One region of the Streptomyces sp. NBC_00358 genome, then DNA from elsewhere that is predicted to be linked to it. Evidence: riboswitches for the same ligand, from Rfam matches in the RefSeq annotation. Region 1 holds a riboswitch; each other region holds the start of a gene.
What was found. Region 1 has a riboswitch for cyclic di-AMP ahead of OHT01_RS07065 (M23 family metallopeptidase). Riboswitches for the same ligand answer to the same signal wherever they lie in the genome.
Positions count from the first base shown of each region.

Region 2: linked by a shared signal. The riboswitch ahead of OHT01_RS23675 (transglycosylase family protein) and the one ahead of OHT01_RS07065 (M23 family metallopeptidase) in region 1 are both predicted to bind cyclic di-AMP.
Region 3: linked by a shared signal. The riboswitch ahead of OHT01_RS17340 (transglycosylase SLT domain-containing protein) and the one ahead of OHT01_RS07065 (M23 family metallopeptidase) in region 1 are both predicted to bind cyclic di-AMP.

Region 1 is NZ_CP107976.1:1,714,243-1,716,435, forward strand. It holds gene OHT01_RS07065 (M23 family metallopeptidase) at 164-1,057, opposite strand; cyclic di-AMP (ydaO/yuaA leader) riboswitch at 1,060-1,218, opposite strand; gene OHT01_RS07070 (tyrosine-protein phosphatase) at 1,850-2,193, shown strand, end outside.
Region 2 is NZ_CP107976.1:5,545,403-5,547,595, reverse strand. It holds gene OHT01_RS23675 (transglycosylase family protein) at 241-939, opposite strand; cyclic di-AMP (ydaO/yuaA leader) riboswitch at 944-1,136, opposite strand; gene OHT01_RS23670 (transglycosylase family protein) at 1,320-2,189, opposite strand.
Region 3 is NZ_CP107976.1:4,132,022-4,134,214, forward strand. It holds gene OHT01_RS17335 (CocE/NonD family hydrolase) at 1-480, shown strand, start outside; cyclic di-AMP (ydaO/yuaA leader) riboswitch at 1,108-1,268, shown strand; gene OHT01_RS17340 (transglycosylase SLT domain-containing protein) at 1,272-2,042, shown strand; gene OHT01_RS17345 (HAD family hydrolase) at 2,113-2,193, opposite strand, start outside.

The sequences.
Region 1 (2,193 bases):
CGGTCGCACATGCCGCCGGACGACAGCTACTTTCGCCGTACACGCGCCTCGTGACGGAAAACCGCCGAAGGCCGGACCCCGGGAATCATGGGGTCCGGCCTTCGGCGGCGGTCCTGCTGTCAGGTCAGGAACGGGGCAAGCTCATGGAACTCGGGGTGACGCGTCAGCCGACGGCGACACCGTGCGACCGCAGGTAGGCGACCGGGTCGACGTCCGAGCCGTAGTCCGGCGTGGTGCGGATCTCGAAGTGCAGGTGCGGTCCGGTGACGTTGCCGGTCGCGCCGGAGAGGCCTATCTGCTGGCCCGCCGTCACGGTCTGGCCCGCCGAGACGGACAGCGAGGACATGTGGGCGTACTGGGAGTACTTGCCGTCGGCGTGCTGGATGACGACCTGGTTGCCGTAGGCGCCGCCCCAGCCGGCGGAGACGACGGTGCCCGCGGCGATGGACTTGATCGTGGTGCCGGTGGGGACCACGAAGTCCACGCCCGTGTGGTAGCCGCTGGACCACATGCTGCCCGCCACCTTGTAGCCGGTGCCGACGCTGCCGCCCTGGACCGGCAGGGTGTAGCCGGAACCGCTTTCGGCGGAGGCCGAGTTGGAGGGAGCCGTGTCGGCGGCCGGGGTCGCCTGGGTGGTCTTCGCCGCCGGGGCCGACGTGCGGGTGGCCGAGTGGGCGGCGCCGGCGAAGGCGGCCTTCTTGCCGAGCGACAGCTTCAGACCCGGGTGGATCAGCGACGGGTCGCCGCCGATGGCGGAGCGGTTGTCGGAGTAGATCTTCTTCCAGCCGCCGCTGACGTTGTGCTCGTCGGCGATCTTGGAGAGATAGTCACCGGCCCGCACCGCGTACGTCCTCGTCGTGACGGTCTTCTCGGCGGCGGGAGCCGCGGCCGCGGCCTTCTCGACATGCTGCGCGACGGCGGTGGCCGGGGTCGCGGCGTGGGCGCCCGTGGCTCCCATCAGAGGCAGCGCGAGCGCTGCGCCACCGGTTCCGGCCACGGCGATGGAGCGGGTGAAACGCAAGGACTTGGGACGGCGGTGCTTACCCTTCGCGGGCATGACGATTTCCTCTCCGGCGCCTGCGGGGTGAGCTGTCGGGTGCGGGCTGGAGATGCCCGGCCGCGCTGCTGCGCGGCTGTACCCCTAGCCTGTTCCGGAGTCCGGACAGGCACGGAACCTGTGGGTCCCCCGCTCCTGCCGTGTACGGGTGAGTTTGCGGATTCCGGGCGGCGGCAGGATTGGGCGTCCGTCCGGATTGAGGCAGAACGTAAGCGACATGAGAGCGCGTCGACAACTGTGCGCGGATTCCGTGCGCTCGCCTTTCTTGATCCATGGTGGAATTGCCGTCACCCTCCGTGGAATGACGATCTTCCGGGCCTCTCAACCTCCCCGGAATTGCGGGCCGGTTGAGAAATGGAGGCGGCAACTCATCGTCACGAATATGACGCTCCTCACGCGACTCGACCCAGGATGCGCTATTCCAGGGCCAGTTGTAATGAAGGCGCCATTTCGGGCAGAACAGTCAGATGCGATGCGGGCGGACATCCATCACATCCAGCACCCCACGTGAGCCGACACGCAAAACGGCGTGCATCAATGCCTCATATCGGCCGAATTCATTCCGCCAGGTCCGCACGGTCGCCCACAAGGCCGACCCTTCGGTGAATTCGAACATATGCACCTATTGGGCAACATCAACGCGGGCTCCGCGTCCGGGAGGCGTCGCCTGTGGACAACTCATTGCCTCAGGAACCCATGTCGTATCGTCGAGGGCGCGAGCCGCACACAACTGCCGACCAGCGACGCCGAGTCCAGCCCTGCGACGCCGGCGGCCGAATGAGGGGAGCCCCCGTGACCCAGCAGGTCCCGTCGACCGAGCCCGAGCTCGGCGGAGTGCGCAACTTCCGCGACGTGGGTGGCCTGCCCACCGCGGACGGCCGACGAGTGCGCTACGGGCACCTGTTCCGCAGCGGCCACCTCGCCCACGCCACGGAGGAGGACGCCGCGTTCCTCGCCTCCCTGGGGCTCCACACGATCTTCGACTTCCGCAATGCGGCCGACCAGAAGCTGGAGGGCCCGGACGTCGAATTGCCGGGCGTGCGGAACGTGAATCTTCCGCTGACCGACCCGGCGGACGGCAGTGAGTTCTGGAAGATGGTCCGCGACGGCGATCTCGACCAGTTGCGCGCGATCCT
Region 2 (2,193 bases), 3.8 Mb from region 1:
AGTGAGACTACCTATTGTTCCTGAACGGAACAAAAAAGAAGGAAAAAACCCCGCTCCGGCGCGTGCGGGGGAACACGCACCGGAGCGGGGAGCCCGTGGGGACGGGGACCTCGGCGGGCCTCCGGAGCGGAGGCCCGGCCTACGAGGGAGCTGTCTTTCAGCGGGGCCGGGCCGCGCACGTCCGGGGATCACGGTCACCCTCCGCCGAAGGTGACCACGTCAGCCGGCGCGCCGCCGGACTCAGCCGAGGTGCAGCTGCTGGCCCGGGTAGATGAAGTCGGCGTCGGCGACGATGTCCTTGTTCAGCTTGAACAGCTTCTGCCAGCCGCCCTTGACGTGCTTCTTCTCGGCGATCGAGCTGAGGGTGTCGCCCTTGACGACCTTGTACTCGCCGTCACCCTTCTTGACCTTCTTGCCGGTCGGGGTGGTGACGGTCTTCTGGGCGGCGGGGCGCTCCGCGGAACGCGAGGCGGGCTGCTCCGTCGTACGGGTGGTGGTGCTCTGCGCGCCGCTCGACGACGAGGACGAGGAGGAGGTCGACGGGGTCGTGGCGCCACCGCTGTAGGCGGCGCTGGACAGGCCGGTGCCGCAGGTCGGCCAGGCACCCTTGCCCTGCGCGGCGAGGACCTTCTCACCGATGGCGATCTGCTGCGACTTCGAGGCCTGGTCGGCGGTCGAGGCGTAGGCGGTGCCGCCGTACGCGGCCCAGGTGGAGGAAGAGAACTGCAGGCCGCCGTAGTAGCCGTTGCCGGTGTTGATCGACCAGTTGCCGCCGGCCTCGCACTGGGCGACGGCGTCCCACTCGGAGGCGGTGGCGGCGGATGCGTTGCCTGCCGCCATCAGCGGGGCGGCGATGGCGACACCGGTGACACCGGCGAGCGCGGCGACGCGGGTGGCCTTGTTCGGACGGCGGTGCTTGCCCTTGCTGGAAAACAGCATGGAGTGATCCCCTCACCGACGCCTGCGAGGTGAGCTGTCGGGTTCGGGCCGGTTGAGTTGCCCGGCCGCGCACCTTCGGCCCTGTCTCCAGGACGTCCGGCACGCGACTTAACCCCAAGCCGTTCCCAGGTGTCTCTCGACTCCCGGGCCCGGCGCCTACCTGGGTCCCCCGCTCCTGCCTACGGCGCATGACGCGACGACTGTTCCCGTACGGCCGTTGGCAGGATTCGGCGTTGCGACCGTCGGAGCCCGCTGTGGCGAGCAGTCACGACCGTAAGCAGTCGATCGGCGGAAATTCAAAGACGATCAGGGCTTCTGAGACTCATGTCTCACTCGCACCAAACCGGACATTCCACAGCGAACCGTGACGCGAACTCCCGCTAGTTCTGCACCGTTTCGGCGGTGACGGCAATGCTCCGACCTGGGACGACGAGGCCGGGACCGGTGTCCGCGGCATCGGTGGCCGCGGCGGCCGCGGCGGCCAGGTAGCCCGACCCGTCCTCAAGGCCGAGGACGTCGGAAACATTCCAGATGTTCTTTCTGGCGTACGAGTTGTCGGTGATGTCGCTCGAAACGCTGGAGACGCCGGAGGCGTGCCGTCCGGTCGCGCTGTCGGTGGGACCGGCGGTCGCACCCTCCGAGGCATCCGTGCCGCGGTGCCGCCCGGTGCCGGTGCTCGCGGCGACGGAGGCGCCCGAAGAAGCGTCCTTCCGTCCGGACTTGCCCGACTCGTCACTCTTGTCGGCCGTCTTGGCCGAGGCGCTGGGACTCGGCGAGGCACTGGACTTCGCGGCACCGTCGGTCGCGCCCGAGGAGTCACCGTCGATCGAACCAAGCAGGTCGGACGAAGTGGACAAACCGGATGAGCCGGTTGAACCGGCATCACTCCCGGCACTCGCCGAGTCGCCGGCCACGCCCGTGTCGACCTGGACCCCGGCCGAGTTCTTGCTGAGGCCGGAGAGCGGTCCACAGCTGGGCCAGGCCGCGACGCCCTGCTCGTCGAGCAGCTTCTCGGCGACGGCTATCTGCTGCGAGCGACTGGCCTGGTCAGGCCTCGACGCGTAGGCGAGACCGCCGTGCGCCTCCCAGTCCTCCTGGTCGAGCTGAAGACCGCCGTAGTACCCGTTGCCCTGGTCGGCGCTCCACGCGCCACCGCTCTCGCACTGCGCCACCTGGTCCCAGACGGTCCCGTCGGCCGCGTTCGCACTCGCCGCGGCGAGCAACGGGATGACGATGGCCGATCCGGTCACGCCC
Region 3 (2,193 bases), 2.4 Mb from region 1:
CTGGACGCGATCGGCAGCACGCTCGAACTCCCCGTACGGGCACGGGAGTCGGACCCTTCGATCGCGTTCGGCGAACCGGAGGAGTCCGAACCTCTCGGCGCGACCGTCTCCGCGACCCTGGACGAACCCCGCCCGGAACGCCTGGTGCTGCGTGACGTGGCCGCGGGCACCTGGCGCCTGGAGGTGGACCCGGGCCACGGCGGTACCCGGGTGTACCCCGACGGCCTCGAATGCACGGAGGACGCGCTGGAGACGTACACGATCGACGAGTCGGACCCGTTGTCCGCCCGTGCCCGCTCGACCTGGTCGATCCGACTGCACCGCCCCGACCTGCCGTGGGACGCCCGCGTCGAGACGGCCTCCGCCATCACCTGCGACGCACAGGACTTCATCACGACCGACGAGGTCGTCTGCAAGGACGGCGACGAGGTCGTCTTCCACCGGACCTGGGAGAAGCGGATCCCGCGCACGGCCGGCTGACGGGCCCGCCGACAGTACTGCCGACAGGACTGGCGACAGGGGTGCCGACAGGGGGCCGACAAGGCCTACGGGGGCGGGAGTTCGCCCTCGCGGGCCTCCTGCGCGCCGCGCATTCCCATGCCCGCGCGTCACGCGCGCACACCGAACCCCCTTACCCCGGGCGGCACTTCAACACGCGCCCGGCCGACACCCCGGCTCGGAACCGGCCGCACCCCTGACGCCTGCCGTACCCCGCATCCCCGCACACCCCCGCACATCACGCGCATCCCGCGCCGAATCCTCTGCCGATTCCCTGCGCGAAGAGCCGTCCGACGCCCGCCCGGGGGCCCGGCACCCACCCGCCACCGGAAGATCGAATGCCCGAATTACCCGGCATGCCGCCTTGATGACCCTTGGTCTCGTGAATTGAGTCACCAGCGAACCGGGGAGCCCTCGCCCGCCGCCTTCCGGCCAACCCGTTCGCCAAAGGCAAGTTGAGGATCCAATTCCGGCGCAATCGGACTTATTCCCCGTGCCCTAACCAGGCGAAAGCGATCTTCGCAGCCAAATCTGGCCTTGTTCCGGACATGTGCTCTCGCATACGTTCTCGTCGATCCCGGGCGGATCGCCGAATCCTGCCGCCGCCCGGAAACCCACCCACCCACGCACGGCAGGAGCGGGGGAACCACAGGTAAGCCGCCGATCCGGACACACCGGACCGGCTAGGGGTGAAGCCGCGCCCAGAACGCGGCCGGGCATCTCCCGCCCGAACCCGACAGCTCACCTCGCAGGCGTCGGAGAGGAAATTCGTCATGCCCGTACGAGGCAAGCACCGCCGCACGAAGACCAACGTCATCACCCGGGGCATGATCGCCGCCGGAACGGGCGGCATCGCCCTCGCCCTCCCGCTCGTGAGCGCCACCGGCGCCCAGGCCGCGACCCCGGCGCAGGCTCCCCAGCTCACGAAGGCCGCCCACACCGCGGTCGTCCCCAACGTCCAGCTCCTCACCTACAAGGTGGTCGCGGGCGACACCCTTTCGAAGGTTGCGCAGAAGCACCCGACGAGCGGTGGCTGGAAGAAGCTGTACACGGCGAACCGCGCGGTCATCGGCGACAACCCCTCCCTGATCCGCCCCGGTCTGAAGCTGACCGTGGGCACGAAGACGCTGAAGTCGACCGTCGTGCGCACGACCGCGAACGCGACCCCGGCCGTCGCCAAGTCCACGGTGACCACCGCCACGCAGGCCTCCGCCAAGACGTACGCCAACAACCTCGACGGCTGGATCAAGCAGTCCCTGGACGTCATGGCCAAGGCGGGCATACCGGGCAGCTACGACGGCATCCACCGCAACGTGATGCGCGAGTCCTCCGGCAACCCCAACGCCATCAACAACTGGGACTCCAACGCCGCCGCTGGCATCCCCTCCAAGGGTCTGCTCCAGGTCATCGACCCCACGTTCCAGGCCTTCCACGTCCCGGGCACGTCGATGAACATCTACGACCCGGTCGCGAACATCACCGCGGCCTGCAACTACGCGGCCAAGACCTACGGCTCCATCGACAACGTCAACGGCGCCTACTGATCGCACCCCCGCTTCCCCCTCGCCCGCCGGCGGCACCTTTCGAGGTCCGCCGGCGGGCGCGTTGCCGCCGCTAGAAACCGAAGAGACGCTCCAGGACCACCGCGATGCCGTCGTCCTCGTTCGACAGGGTGACCTCGTCGGCCACCGCCTT